2 regions of the Pseudothermotoga hypogea DSM 11164 genome follow, and region 1 is predicted to be linked to the other one. Evidence: predicted binding sites of a transcription regulator. Region 1 holds the regulator's gene; the other holds the start of a gene.
What was found. The regulator HrcA, encoded in region 1, represses chaperone genes, less so after heat shock. The targets are predictions, from matches to a motif close to ATTAGCACTCNNANNNTNNGAGTGCTAAT.
Positions count from the first base shown of each region.

Region 2: dnaK (molecular chaperone DnaK) is a predicted target of HrcA. The motif match lies at 3,021-3,049, and genes of this name have one in related genera.

Region 1 covers NZ_CP007141.1:583,628-591,471, forward strand. Annotated here, with positions in the region: gene dnaJ (molecular chaperone DnaJ) at 1-522, opposite strand, end outside; gene AJ81_RS03035 (nucleotide exchange factor GrpE) at 506-1,045, opposite strand; gene hrcA (heat-inducible transcriptional repressor HrcA) at 1,042-2,064, opposite strand; gene AJ81_RS03045 (UDP-N-acetylmuramoyl-L-alanyl-D-glutamate--2,6-diaminopimelate ligase) at 2,166-3,647, shown strand; gene AJ81_RS03050 (UDP-N-acetylmuramoyl-tripeptide--D-alanyl-D-alanine ligase) at 3,640-4,905, shown strand; gene mraY (phospho-N-acetylmuramoyl-pentapeptide-transferase) at 4,902-5,807, shown strand; gene AJ81_RS03060 (YncE family protein) at 5,804-6,805, shown strand; gene acpP (acyl carrier protein) at 6,789-7,031, opposite strand; gene AJ81_RS03070 (DUF72 domain-containing protein) at 7,203-7,844, opposite strand, start outside.
Region 2 covers NZ_CP007141.1:1,150,968-1,158,811, reverse strand. Annotated here, with positions in the region: gene AJ81_RS05760 (ATP-dependent Clp protease ATP-binding subunit) at 1-564, opposite strand, end outside; gene AJ81_RS05755 (Hsp20/alpha crystallin family protein) at 614-1,060, opposite strand; gene dnaK (molecular chaperone DnaK) at 1,102-2,877, opposite strand; gene AJ81_RS05745 (MBL fold metallo-hydrolase) at 3,112-3,744, shown strand; gene hpt (hypoxanthine phosphoribosyltransferase) at 3,758-4,276, shown strand; gene recG (ATP-dependent DNA helicase RecG) at 4,379-6,748, shown strand; tRNA gene AJ81_RS05730 (tRNA-Val) at 6,751-6,825, opposite strand; gene AJ81_RS05725 (glycosyltransferase family 4 protein) at 6,881-7,844, shown strand, end outside.

The DNA of each region.
Region 1 (7,844 bases):
ACAAGTTTGATAACCGCTCCCCGGCTCGATCCCATCGCCATGGCAGTGGTCACATACTTCGTACCTGTCGTACTCTATGGGCATTTGTTTACCAAGGAGCGATTCTATGAAATCTATTTCGACCGTTACACTGATGTCCTCACCCGCTCTGCGCCTCGCCGTCCTCTGGGCCTCTTGCGTTGAACCCCTATCGCCAAAGAAAATATCGAAGACATCCCGGCCAAAGAAACTTTCGAAATCTCTGAATATGTCCTCGAACGTGGTGGACGAAGTCTGCTGTGAAAACTCATGTTCTCCAACGTAACCGAACCTGTCGTACATGGCCCGTTTTTGTGGATCGCTCAGGACCTCGTACGCTTCCTGGATCTCCTTGAATTTCTCCTCGGCTTGTTTCTTGTTCTCCGGGTGCAGATCGGGATGCCATTGTTTTATCAACTTCTTGTACGCTTTCTTTATTTCCTCTTCAGACGCGTCCCTCGGAACACCGAGGATCGCGTAGTAATCTTTATACTGTCTGGGCACCGTTGTCACCTCTCGAAGGTTTCACAGCCACCTTGACCTTCGCTGGCTTTAGAACCTTAGAATGATACTTGTATCCGTTTTCAACGACTTCGAGCACGTCGTATTCTTCCTTTTCTTTGGTCTCGATTCTCTCAACGGCTTCATGCTCGAACGGATCGAACTTTTGACCGACCTCTATTTTGAAAAATCCCTCGTTGTTGAGCAGTTTCCAGAGCTTCTTGTAGATCAACTTCATCCCTTTGTAGAAATCCTCAAACGTTGCACCCTGTTCAACAGCATTGAAAGCGCGCTCGAGATCGTCGAGCACGGGGATGAGTTTGGTCAGAAGATACTCGTTTGCATTTTTGAGGATCATTTCTCTGTCCCTGAGCGTGTCCTTCTTGAAATTCTCGAATTCGGCTTTCAGCTGCTTGAGATATTTTGTGAGCTGTTCCTTCTCTTTTGTGAGCTTTTCGATCAGGTCCTCCTCGACCGTTTCAGGTTTATTCTCAACCATCTCGTTGAGTTTTTCGTTCTCAGTCATCTTTCCACCTCCCGTGTGACCACTGTGAAGTACTCCGTCAACCTGCTGGTGACGTAAGTCAGGACGTTCATTATCTCCTCGTACTTGATGATCTTTGACGTCACGACAACTATCTTACCCATTGGCTCATTCTCCTTGCGATAAGAATCAACGAAAATTGAGAACCTTTCCAGTCCCTGCAAACCGTGCTCACTACCTATAAACACTGCGGGGACTTCCTGAACTCTATCCATGAAAGCTTTCAACAATCCGTCGTCAGACAAGAAACGCGAAAGATTCCTTATTTCGTCTATGTTGAACGTCTCACCACTTATGAGAACGTCGAGGCCGAACTTTATCATGCTGTTCCTCAAATCGTCCTTCAACGAACTGATGAGCTGTTCAGACAAATCTATCAGGGACTCGTCCCAGTCACTTTCGAACACTTCGCCCGTGAGGCTGTCGATGCTTCTGCCTTTGAGCAATCTGTTCAGCAGATTTTCAAGCATGGAATGATCCACATCAGTGAAACTCCTGAAAGGTATGAATTTCATGAGACCCAGTTCCGTTACAACGGAAATCAAGTAATGGTTTTTTGTGATCGGCGTCACGATAGCTCTCAGGATCTTCAAACGGCCTGTGTCAGGTTTTTCCAGCACCACGGCTCCTTTCGTCATGCGTGCCAAAGCGATCGCCGCTCCTTCAAGAATTCTTTCCATGTCGCCGTACGTCAGAGGATAGCGCACGTTTATCTGGTGAGACCTCTGCGCGTAGTCTTTGGCGAGCTTCAAGGTTTCGTCCACGTAAAACCTGAAGCCTTTGTCCGTAGGGATTCTCCCAGCAGAGGTATGCGGTTGATAAAGATAACCCAGATACTCCAGCTTTCTCAAATCGTTTCTGACCGTCGCAGCACTGCACGAAAGATTCGACACGTTCAAGACGTGCTCCGAACTCACAGGTTTTTTCGTGATGATGTACTCCCTGACCACGCAGTAAAGGATCTTCTTCTGCCTCTCGTTGACCCGCGCGTCCCGTCTCATATTATCACTCTCGACATTCGAGTGCTAATTTCAGCATAGCACAGTTCGTCGTCCTTGTCAAGACTGCAAGGTGGTATTAGAATCTTCATAGAGGTGATCCAATGCACATTGAAAAAGTGATCGAATCACTGAGACCCATACTCGTCGTAGCCAATTTGGACGGGAACATGAATCATGGGATCAGCGACATTGTGAACAACTCGAGTCAAGTCAGACCGAATTGTCTGTTTGTGTGCCACAGGGGTAGAAAGTTCGACTCACACGAGATAGCACAGGAAATATACAACAAGGGAGCCTCCCTGCTCGTTTCCGAACGACCCCTGAACGGTAGCATCCCCCATTTGATTGTCAGCGACACGCGACTCGCAGAGGCCATGCTGGCGGACGCGTTCTTTGAAAAGCCTTACAAGAAGCTTCTTACCATTGGTGTCACAGGGACCAACGGTAAGACCACGAGTGTTCATCTGTTTCACCATGTGTTGCAGAGTTTTTCGAGTCGTGGCAGTTTGCTCGGAACCGTTCATTATGAAATTCTCGGCGAGCCCAAGTTCCATCATGACAACACGACGCCAGGTGCCATCGAGATCCTCAGGGCAATGCGTAAGACTGTCGATAAGGCTGGTTCACACTTCGTGATGGAAGTTTCCTCACATGCGCTTTCTCTAAAACGTGTTGAAACCGTTAGATTTGACATCGCCGCGCTCACGAACATAACGAGGGATCATCTGGACTTTCATCAAACCTTCGAAGAGTACACGCAGACGAAACTGCACATATTTGATCTGCTCAAAGAGAATGGCATCGCATTGATAAGTGATGAGTACTCGCACCTGCTGAACAAAAAGGTGAGAAAAATCGTCTATGGCATTTCCCGGCAGAGCCATTATCGGATTCAAAACCTTGAGGTCAGCAAACGGGGGACAAGGTTTGAGATAGAGTGCCCTGCAGGAAAGTACAAACTCTGGATCAGGATCCCCGGTTACCACAACGCCATGAACGCGACTTTGGTGTTTGCCGGTTTGGTGGAACTTGGTTATGATCCAAACGACGTTGCCGCTTCCATAGCTTCTTTCCAAGGTGTCGATGGTCGTTTCCAGTTCATTCCCGAAGCTTCCCTGCTTGGGATAGACGTGGTTGTGGATTTCGCACACAGTCCAGACGCACTGGAAAAAACTCTGGTCACCGCGAGACATTTGACCAGTGGTAGGATCATCACGGTGTTCGGGGCTGGTGGACAAGCGGACAAAGGTAAGAGGCCGATGATGGCTCAAATCGTGTGCCGATACTCGGACGTTGCGATCATAACGACGGACGATCCCAGGGGTGAAGATCCCATCGAGATACTCAACGAAGTTGAAAGCGGTGTGCCATCAGGGGCGGCGTACCTCGTTATCCCGGATCGGCGTGAAGCGATCGAAACGGCCATCACTCTTGCAAACAGAGGAGATATGGTCGTCATCGCGGGGAGGGGGCACGAAGAGTATCAGATCTTCTCGGACGAGAGAAAAATACCCTTCAAAGATGCGGACGTGGCCAGAGAAATAATCGTTCAGGAGTACCAGAGGGAAAGAAGGCATGTTTGAGAATGCGAAGTTTGTGATTGACTCTCGAGAAGCATTCGATGGTTGTGTTTTTGTCGCACTCAAGGGAGAGAAGACGGACGGACATCTTTACGTACGCCAAGCACTCGAAAAAGGTGCGTCCTTGGCTGTCGTGGAACGAGACGTCGACGTGCCCAAAGAAAAACTGTACCTCGTGAAGGACACCAGGTATTTTCTCCAACAGATGGCAGCACAAAAACTTGCTATGTATGATCCTCAAATCGTCGGTATAACTGGTTCGAACGGCAAGACGACCACAAAAGAGATGATACATCACTGTCTTGGAAAGGAGCTCGCGTTCAGAAACCCAGGCAATCTCAACACGGAAATTGGCCTTCCTTTGTCAATTCTGAACGATTATCACGGTCAACCGTACGCGATCTTGGAAATGGCGATGAACAAACCGGGGGATATATCCACGCTGTGCCGGATCGCTCGACCCCACGTTTCCGTCCTCTTGAACGTTGGCACCGCACACAGGGGTGTGGCGGGTGGAGACGAACAAATACTCAGAGGTAAGTTGGAGATCGTTGAGAACATGAGAGAAGATGGCATCGCCATAGTTCACAGCGATCCAAGGATCTTGGAGAAGATCAAAGAAAAGAAATTCCTGGCTTTTGGTTTTTACAGCGGCGACTATAAACTCGTATCTTACAAATATGAAGAGTTCTCAACGATAGCTCATTATGAAACGCCTGAAGGAAAGAAAAAAGTACGTTTCTCGGCGATCTTAAACTTGGGACAGCTGGTGAACGTTGCCGCAGTTTTAGCGGTGTTCGATGTGCTTGGTCTGGATGTTGATCTTTCGAAGTTCGAAACTTTTATTCCGGTGGATGGAAGATTCAAAGTTATAAAAGTTGATGACGTTTACGCGGTGGATGACACTTACAACGCGAGCTTGGAATCTTTCAGGATCGCTGTTGAAACGCTCAAGAAACTTGGTAAGAGAGCCTACGCCGTTGTCGGTTCGATAAAGGAACAGGGTATCTACTCCGAGCAAACTCACAGACAGCTCGGAAGGATCCTCGAGCAACTGGACGGGGTCTTGGTCTACAACATCGACCACGAGATAGATGCCATGGAATGTTCCAAGATCATCTTGAAGAGCGATGAGCCAAAGGCCATAGTTGAACAGTTGAGGAACCTGCTCGAGCCGAAAGATGCGGTTCTGTTCAAAGCCTCGCGCGCAGTTGGCATGGAGAAGGTGCTCGAACTGTTTCTGGGGGGAAAGAAGGCATGAGATATTTTGCCATCACATTCCTTCCCTGTGTCGTGCTTTATCCATTCCTCATAGAATTGTTCAAAAGACTCCGCGTAGGCCAGTTCATAAGGGAAGAAGGTCCGGATCTTCATGGTTACAAGACTGGAACGCCAACGATGGGAGGCGTACTGTTCTCGATTTTCGGAGCACTTTCGTGTTTCGCTTTTGGATACACGATCGACGGCTTGACGATCTTTCTGTTTTCGTCGATCGGTTTTCTGGACGACCTTTTGAGTGTGATCAAAAAGACATCACTTGGTCTGAGAGCTTGGCAGAAGTTCTCCCTGCAGATCATTTTCGCGACGGTTCTGTTGATACTGATCAGACCTGATACAAAACTACAGATTCCGTTCTTACAGAAGGATTTGGATCTTGGCAGGCTCTATTGGATCTTCGCTGTTCTCTTGATAGCCGGGCTGAGCAACGCTACAAACCTTACGGATGGGCTCGACGGGCTCGCAGCGAGCGTGTTTTTGACGAGCGCAATACCTTATTGGTTCCTGCTCGGAAAGAGTGCAGATTCACTGATTCTATTTTCGCTTAGTGTGACGGCTTTTTTGTTTTACAACATCAAACCTGCGAAAATGTTCATGGGCGATACCGGTTCACTCGCACTCGGTGCGTTGATCGCCGTGGTTTCGATAAGAACCTCCACGGAGATCATAGCGTTACTGTGTTCGAGCATCTTTGTTGTTGAAACACTCAGCGTGATGATACAGGTGAGCAGTTACAAACTCTTCAAGAAGAGAGTGTTCAAGATGTCTCCCATTCATCATCACTTTGAGTTGCTCGGCTGGAGTGAAGAAAGAATCGTTCAGATCTTCGCACTGACCAACCTAACAGTTTCAATATTCGTCCTTCTCGGTGAAAGAGCGCTATGAAGAAAAGTTTGCTACTTTATCTCTTGCTGACCTGCTCGCTGCTTGCACACAGGATCGAGTCGATCGGTGTGGGATACGGGTACACGAAGATGACGCTCAACGAAGGTATCGTGTGTTTGATCAGGCCGAAACCAGCCTCGGTCTTGGTTCTGACGGATTCCGGGCAATTCCTTTCGGAGATATCTGTAGGTCTTTCGTACCCGGTCTGGGCGGTGCACCACGCAGGAAACGTCTTTGTGAGTGACTATCACAGAGCAAGCGTCGCAGTCTACACCATCTTCGGACGGCTGGTGAAACGCATCCAGGTGGGAAGTTATCCAACAGTTTTGAAGACCTTCGGTGGAAAACTCTACGTGCTCTGTTCCAAGAATCCGTCGATTTACAAGGTCGATCTTGAGAAACTCGAAGTCGAGAACACGTTCGTGTTCGATTCACCTACGCTCTACTTCGAACCAACTCACGATGGAATCGTCTACCTTCACTACTACGCGACGGATAAAACCCTCGAGTTCGTGGGCGCGCAAAGGAAGTCTTTGACGATCAAAGGCTTCAGAACGCCTCTCAAGTACGTCCAAAAGGGCGGGCGAGCTTACCTGCTCGGCTACATGGACGGTAAGCTCGCCTGTCTGGACTCTTCATGGACAATTCTCTGGCAACAAAACCTGGATGACCTTGCAAGGGACATGCTCGTCACGGATGATCTTGTGGTGGTCGGCAGTTTGGTTGAACCAAGATTGACGCTCGTTGACTTTTTGGGTAGAATCGTGAAATACCTACCTCTGCCTAACACCGTTCACCGACTGGAACAAATCGGGAACTTCATAGTCGCATTGAACCACGTCCCTGGTGAAGTCTACCTCATCGAACTTCAGACAGGAAAAATCGACGTTGTCCAGGTCGGTGAGTACGCTGTGGAAATGTGTAAAACAGCAGATGAGAGGCTCATCGTCCTGTGCTCGGACTCGGGACAACTCTTTTTGATCACGCCTTCACTTTGACGATGTAATCGATGACGTCTTTCACCGTCGAGATCTTCTGGAGCTGATCGTCCGCTATTTTTACATCGAACTCCTCCTCCAACGCCATCACCAAATCAACCAAATCGAGCGAATCTGCCCCGAGATCGTCTATGAGCTTGCTGTTTTCCTCGATCTTATCCTGTTTGACCCCGAGTTTGTCGGAGAGTATACTCGTAACCTTCTCGAAAACCTCTTTGCGATCCATTTTTTCAACCTCCCTGTGCGCAGTGGTCTGCTGACATTATAGACTGGAACCGAGTTTGCGTCAAACGCCTTATTTTCTTTCTTTGTGTTTTTCAGATCACATCGGTGTTCGATCGAATTCAGTCGTTTCTTGGGAGGTTTTACGAAGGATGAGCGAGCAAAAGCGGGTGATTCAACTTCCCAAAAGAGCTCTTTCAATCATCTGACGCAGTTTCATCGCATCTCTGACAGCGTTACCGCGATAGCAGTTGTTGAAAAAAACGAAAGTATCGACGACTTGATGTGAGAGATTGAAAATATCACGGGCAAAGATCGACATCTCCTCATCGCTGTACTTGTAGTTGTATCGTTCCCCTTCTGGTGCATTGAACCAATCTTTGTTTCTTCCATGGAGCCTGAAGTAAGCAACGGCGCTTGTCACCTTCGGTACGTAAGGAAACAAATCGCGAAGATTCGGTTCATCAACGATCACGAGGGTGAAGCCAAGCGTTTTGAGGAATCCATAGACCGACTCGTTGTTCCAAGAAGCGTGTCTGAATTCAATCGCGACGGGTGCGTCTATCTTCTCTCGGAGCAACTGCAAGTACTGCCTGTTGCTCGGAGTGTCCTTGAAGGCATATGGGAACTGAGCGAGCAACATCTTGAGTCTTCCTTCCTCGAACATAGGCGTCAGGGCCTGAAGTGTCTTCTTCACATCTTCTTCGGGGAAGGTGTTGGACTTCCAGGCTTGGTGTGTCACAGAAGCTGGCAGTTTCACACTGAAGACGAAATCGCTTGGAGTTCTTCTCAGCATCGAGACGATCGTTCTGTACGT
Region 2 (7,844 bases), 570 kb from region 1:
CCTGCCTATCACTGGTAAAAGCTTTCCTTCCTTCGCCATGCGCGTGAGGTCCTCTGTGAACTTGAAGAGGACATCGACGTTTTCATCCTCTACGGTTTTGCCGCTCGTTCTGAGATCCCTTATGGCCTCGTACACCTTGTCGGGTGTGACACCGTAACGCGTCAACAATCTGTAAGTCATCGAACTGGGCGAGAGGATCATTCCCAGTAGCAGATGGTCCGTTCCGACCTTTTCATCTCCCATTCTGCGAGCTTCTCTTTTAGCTTCTTCCAACACGTGCCTGGCATCGGGGGTTATGTAGATCTGAGAAATTTGACCATGACCGTAAGGGTTGTGCGATCGCATGCCGTATTTACTCACAAACGAGGACGTTTCGTCCCTCAAAGAGTCTATGTTAACGCCTATCTTTCTCAGTATGTCGACGGCAGCGTTGTCACCGTCTTCGAGTATGGCGAGCAGGATGTGCTCGGAAGACATCTGATTCTGGGCGTACCTGCTGAGTATGTCCTGTACAGCTCCGAGCACTCTCTGCGCGCTCTCCGTGTAGTCTTTGAAGTCTATCAAGGATTTCACCTCCTTGAAAATTAAGGGGCGGTTGCCCGCCCCTCGTATCTCACTCGACTTTCACATCCACGACCTTCGCCTTCACTTCCTCGCGTTTCGGGATCGTGATGGTGAGAACTCCGTTTTCATACTTTGCCTTGATCTTTTCGGTATCGACGTAGTCGGGCAGGACCATGCACCTTTCGAATTTTCCGTAGGACCTTTCGAAGACTCTGTAGTTCCTGTCTTTGTGCTCGCGCTCGAGCTTCTTCTCACCGGAGATCTTGAGCACGTTGTCCTCGACTTTTACGGTGATGTCTTTTCTGTCCATTCCTGGGATCTCAGCCTCGATGACCAGCTCTTTCTCCGTCTCGTACACGTCGATGTCTGGCGTGAAACGGTAGACATCTGCGCTTCTTCTCAGACTCGGAGTGAAGAAGTCTTCAAAGAGTCTGTCGATCTCCCTCTGAAGTTCTCTGAACGGTCTGAAGAAGTCCTCGCGTCTTTCGAGCAACATACACATCCCTCCTTTCACAGGTCAGGGTTTTATTTGATTTTTCATTGAGCACCCGGTTCTTGTTTACGCACGCTTTCGTACAGATACTGGCCTATCTTCATGCTCTCGCGCTGGAGATCGTCGAACAGCAGTTTGACCTTTGCTATGTCGTCGCGGTTGATCGCATCCCTCAGATCCTTTATGAGATTCTCGAGCCTGTCTTTTAGATCCTGTGGCAACTTATCTGCATGTTCTTTCAGTGTCTTGTTCACACTGTAAGCAAGATCGTCTGCTTTGTTCTTGAGTTCGACCTCTTCACGTTTCCTCCTGTCTTGTTCTTCGTATCTCTGAGCTTCCTCGATCATCTTTTTGATCTCGTCTTCTCTGAGCTTGTGCCGACCTGTGACCACCATGGATTGTTCTTTGTTGGACGCCAGATCTTTCGCCGAGACGTGCACGATACCGTCGCTGTCTATGTCGAAGGTCACCTCTATCTGTGGCACTCCCCTTGGTGCTGGCGGTATGTCCACGAGCCTGAAACTTCCGAGGAATATGTTGTCCCTCGCCATGGCTCGTTCGCCCTGGTAGACTCTGATCTCCACTTCAGTCTGGAAGTCCTCGGCCGTGGTGAAGATCTTGCTTTTTCTCACGGGTATCGTCGTGTTGCGTGGTATGATGGGTTCCATGAGCCCGCCTTTCACTTCTATACCGAGCGTCAGCGGGGTGACGTCGACCAGAACGATGTCCTTTTCCTTGGCACTGCCGGCGAGTATGGCTGCCTGTATTGCCGCACCGATCGCGACCGCTTCGTCTGGATTCACGCTCTTGTTCGGTTCTTTTCCGAAGATCTCGTAGATCAGCCTCTGGACCATCGGAGTTCTGGTCATTCCACCAACGAGTATGATTTCGTCAATATCTCTGGGCGAGAGCTTCGCATCGTTCAAAGCCCTTTCGATCGGACCTTTTGTCATCTCGACGAGGTCTTTCACGAGTGATTCGTAAAGCGCCCTGGTCAATCTGGTTTCCAAATGCAGTGGTCCAGAACTCGTTGCGGTGATGTACGGCAAGCTTATGTCAGTCTCAAGCTTGGTCGAAAGTTCGATCTTGGCCTTTTCCGCAGCGTCTCTGAGTCTTTGCAACGCCTGCTTGTCTTCCCTCAGGTCTATACCATGCTGTTTCTTGAACTCTTCTGCAAGCCAGTCGATGATCCTCTGGTCGAAATCGTCGCCACCGAGATGGTTGTTACCACTCGTGGCTATGACCTGTATGACACCTTCGCTGATCTCGAGTATCGAAACGTCGAACGTGCCACCGCCCAGGTCGTAGACGAGTACTTTCTGTTCCTTCTTTTTATCGAGACCGTAAGCGAGCGCAGCGGCTGTCGGTTCGTTGATGATCCTCAACACCTCGAAACCAGCTATCTGGCCGGCTTCCTTGGTCGCTTGTCTCTGGGCGTCGTTGAAGTACGCAGGACACGTGATGACCGCCTTCTTGATCTTGCCACCCAGGTACTGTTCGGCGTCCTTCTTCATCTTCATGAGTATGTACGCGCTGATCTGTTGTGGCGTGTATTCTTTGTCGTCTATCCTGACTTTGTAGTCCGAACCCATTTTGCGCTTTATGGATTTGATCGTCCTTTCGGAGTTGAGAATCATCTGTCTCTTGGCGGGTTCTCCAACCAGTATTTCACCCGTTTTCGTGAACGCCACAATGGAAGGAGTGAGTCTGCTTCCTTCGGCGTTCGGTATGACCTCTATCGAGCCATCTGGCTTCATCCACGCTATTACAGAGTTGGTCGTTCCAAGGTCGATACCCACAACGAATTCCCTATCACTCATTCTTTCCACCTCCTGGATCGTTTCCACTTCCATTATATTGAGGTGACAACAACCTGTCAAGGGGTCTGGAAAAAATTTGCTTAGGACTATATTCCATATCAACAAAAGAATTTCTATATCATAATGTTTTCGCATATAAATTGTATAGCGCTCGTATCATTTAACTGCTACCAGTCCACTTTCGATGGATGAGCATGAAACATCCTGTTATAATCGAATCGAGGGGGGAACGTTGTGAAGCTCACATGGTTTGGACACGCCTGTTTTCTCATCGAGCATCAGGACATCCGTATCCTGACAGACCCGTTCGACAGTTCCGTTGGCTACAAAGTACCGAACGTTTCTGTCGACATCGTCACGGAGAGCCATCAACACTTTGACCACAACGCACATCATTTGCTCAAAGGAGATTTCCAACTCATCAAGGAACTGGGAGAGTACAGTTTCAAGAAACTGAGAATCAAGGGCGTGAAGAGCTTCCACGACGAAGCCGGCGGAAGCAGAAGGGGCACAAACATCGTGTTCGTGTTCGAATTTTCGGATTGGACTGTGGCACACTTGGGAGACCTTGGTCACGTGCTGAATCCTCAGCAGGTTGAACAGATCGGTCAAGTGAACGTGCTGTTGATCCCTGTCGGAGGCACCTTCACCGTTGGTCCCGAAGAAGCCAAAAAGATCGTCGAACACTTGCAACCAAACGTCGTGGTTCCCATGCATTACAAAACCAAATACATCAAGTTCGATCTGAGGCCTGTCGAGGATTTCCTGAAATTATTCACGAACGTTAAAAGATTGTCGGAAAGCGCCTTCGAACTCACAGAAGAGGTAAAATCTCATCGAGCAGTCGTTTACGTTCCATCCATCTGAAAGGAGGCTCTCTGTGAGTGTAGAAGTCCTGCTCGATGAAAAGATCATCAAAGAGCGTATCAAACAGCTCGCGAAGGAGATTGAGAATTACTACAAGGACAAGACCGAAACGCTTCATGCCATCTGTGTTCTGAAAGGTTCAATCCATTTTTTCAGCGAGCTCATGCTGAATCTGAACATGCACGTGAACTACTCCTTCGTGCACGTCTCAAGTTACGCGGGCACCGAATCTACCGGCAGGATCAGGGTCAAATCCTGGGTGGATGAACCACTCCAGGACAAGTACGTGCTCGTCGTGGAGGACATAGTCGACACGGGCAACACGCTGAGGTATATTCTGAATTACTTGAAAAAGTACAGGCCAGCCGATCTGAAAGTGGCCACTCTCGTCGAGAAGGAGAAATACCAGCACGGTATTCCCATCGACTTCGTGGGCTTCAAAGTGCAGGATGTCTTTTTGATCGGTTATGGTCTGGATTACGAAGAAAAGTACAGAAACCTTCCATACATAGGATACCTGAAGAACACATGAAGAAGGCTTTCATGATCACCGCAAGTATAGTTTTAGCTCTGATCGTTTCGATGCTCCTCATCTGCCTGGATCAGTTGATCAAGGCGAGAATCGGTGTGATCTATGAAAAAAGCACGAGAACCTCTATCCACGCGCCCCATTCTCGTTGAAGAGTTCCTCAAGGACCTCGAGGAACTCATCATGAATGTCCTCGACAGTCGAACCTCGCTGGAGGAACTATCTGGGTGGATCGATCAATCACGAGAGCTCCTACAAGATCCACTGTTGGACGATGCCGATGCACGCGAAAAATTGGATCAACTCATCGACTATCTGAAACCAACCGTGGAACTTCCGAAAGAACGTGCCCTCAAGCGTCTGACCAACGCTTTGGGCATGATCGAAAGGTACAGATCCTGGCATTTCTTCGCAAAACCTGACCCGTCTCAAGCAAAGCAGCTCTCGCTGGACATAAAGTCTGCACGAGGCGTTGGACCAAGAAGGGAAAAGCTACTTCGCAAGCTTGAGATAAACAGCTTGAGGGATCTGGTGTTTTACTTTCCGCGAGATTATGAAGATCGGCGCAGAGTGATATCTTTGAAGGACCTGTTGTTAGGCGAAAAAGTCACCACGAGAGGAAAAATATCGAGCGTGGAGATGAAAAGCGTTTCGGGCATGAAGATCGTGGCGGCGGTACTCGCAGACGGAATACACCATGTTCTGTTGAAGTGGTTCAACCAGGAGTTCATTTACAGACAGCTTCAAACTCTCAAGGGCAAAGAAGTGTACGTGACCGGGACCGTGAAGAAAGGCATGTTTGGGGGCCTGGAGATCGTCAACCCCGAGGTGGAACTGGTTGAGAACTCGAGCGCGCTTGAGATACTACCTGTCTATCCGCTCACCGAGGGTATGAGCCAGAAAGAATTTCGTAGGATAGTTCGGCAAAACATAGATTGCGTTGCCATCGTTCAAGACGAATTACCCCTCGAGCTCACCGAAAGAAGAAAACTCATCGACTTGGCCATTGCACTGTACGGGATGCACTTTCCAAAGACGACGTACCAGCTCGAAAAGTCCAGAGAGAGACTCGCCTACGAAGAACTGCTCTATCTACAACTTGCGATGCTGTTTTCGAGACACACACTGGACAGCATCGGCGGTGTGGCGAAAAAAATAGAGGGAAAGCTCGCACAGGAGTTTTTGAAGAAGCTACCTTTCCAGCTGACGAACGCACAGAAAAGAGCCCACGAAGAAATAAGGCAAGATCTTCGTTCGACGCGTCCCATGAGCAGGTTACTCCAGGGTGACGTTGGTTGTGGCAAGACCGTGGTGGCGCAGCTTGCGATCATCGACAACTTCGAGGCCGGTTTTCAAGCGGCCGTCATGGCGCCAACCTCTATCCTTGCAACTCAACATTACAGGAGGATGGCTCCGAGCTTTGAGAACTTGGGCATCAAGACGGCGTTGCTGTTGGGTGAGACGAACAAAGGCGAGAAGGAGAGGATCAAGAGACTGTTGAGAAGCGGAGAGCTTTCCGTCGTCATAGGTACCCATACGCTGATTCAGGAAGACGTCGAGTTCGACAACCTGGGACTGGTTGTCATAGACGAGCAGCACAGATTCGGCGTCAGGCAGAGAGAAGCTCTGATCAGTAAAGGCGCCGCGGTGGACACCCTCGTCATGACGGCAACACCCATACCGAGAACCCTCGCGCTGGCCGTCTACGGCGATCTTGACCTGACGATCATCGATGAGATGCCACCGGGAAGGAAGGATGTCAAAACGATTCTGGTGAGTGTGACCAAGATCGATCAAGTGTTCGACTTCGTCAGAAAAGAAGTGGAGGATGGCAATCAAGCGTTCATAGTTTATCCACTCATAGAGGAATCGGACAAGTTGCAGGTGAAGGCAGCGACTCAGATGTACGAGAAGTTGTCGAACGAGGTTTTCAAAGATCTGAGGGTGGGTCTGTTGCACGGTAGGATGAGTCAACAGGAGAAAGACGCGGTGATGGAAAAGTTTGCACGTGGCGACTTCGACATACTCGTCTCCACGACGGTCATCGAGGTGGGAATAGATGTGCCGAACGCGACAGTGATGGTCATCGAGAACCCAGAAAGGTTTGGCCTGGCACAGCTTCACCAGCTCCGTGGAAGGATCGGCAGGAGTGACAGGCAAGGTTACTGTTTCTTAGTCGTGGGCAACGTGGAGGAAGAGGCGCTGGAGAGGCTCAAATATTTCGCCAGCACCAAGAACGGTTTCGAAGTTGCCGAGTACGATATGAAACTCAGAGGGCCGGGCGAAATACTCGGTCTGAGACAGCACGGACTGCCAGATCTGAAAGTGGCCGATCTGATAAGGGACAAACAACTTCTTTTCAGAGCGAGAGAAGATGCCGAGTTCGTGATGAAAAATCTTGACAGGTTCAAGGCTCTCATCGAAAAAATTGAAAAAATCTACGGCGAGAGATTGAAACTGGTGAAGGTGGGATAAAATGGTGGGTGCGGCAGGAATCGAACCTGCGGCCTCTTCCTCGTGAGGGAAGCGCTCTCCCTCTGAGCTACGCACCCAGCTCGCAAGAAAAATTGTACCATTTGTGTTGGAGCATTTCAAGGGGAGGAAGGCATGAAAGTTCTACTCTATGCGGAAGCGAAAAGGCTTCTGTCGAGGTCTGGGATCGGTATCGCATTGAAACATCAAATGGAGGCGTTGAAGAGAGCAAACGTTGACTTCACGCTCGATATAGATGACGAGTACGATTTGGCACACATCAACACCGTTGGACCTGGGGCAAGATTTCTGGCCAGCAGTTGTCGATCGAGGAACATCCCTGTTATTTGGCACGTCCATACCACCGCTGAAGACATAAGGAACAGTTTCCTCTTCAGCAACGTGTACTCCAGATACGCAAGGTTCTCTCTGAGCAGGATCTACTCGAAAGCGAACTTCTTGTTGTTCCCAACACCTTACACTGAGAAGATCGTGAGGGGCTACGGTGTGAGAGTGCCCGGAGCGGTCGTATCGAACGGCGTGGATACCGAGTTCTTCAGAAGGGACGAAGACAGGGCAAAACAGTTCAGAAAGAAGCTAAGCTTGACAGGACCAATCGTTCTGTGCGTCGCACTGCCGTTCAGGAGAAAAGGAATTCACGACTTTGTCGAAGTTGCGAGGAAATTGAAGGAGTATCACTTCGTGTGGATTGGTTCAAAAGCTATTGCTTCCCTCTTGCCGAGAGATGTCAAAAAGCTCTTGAAGAATCCTCCTCCGAACGTCCTGTTTCCTGGTTTCATGCCTCAGGAAGAGCTCGTGGGGGCATATTCTGCTGCCGATGTTTTCTTTTTCCCCTCATACGAGGAAAACGAAGGGATTGCGGTGCTGGAAGCTTTGTCGTGCGAATGTGCCGTCGTTGTGAGAGATATACCGGTCTACGAGGGTTGGTTGCAAAATGGTGTAAATTGTCTCAAGGCAGAGAGCAACGAAGATTTCGAAGCGGCGATACGAAGACTCGTTGAGGACAGAGATCTTGCGAGGGATCTTGGTCAGGAAGCGAGAAAAACTGCTCTCGAGAGGGATCTGATCGTCGTTGGAC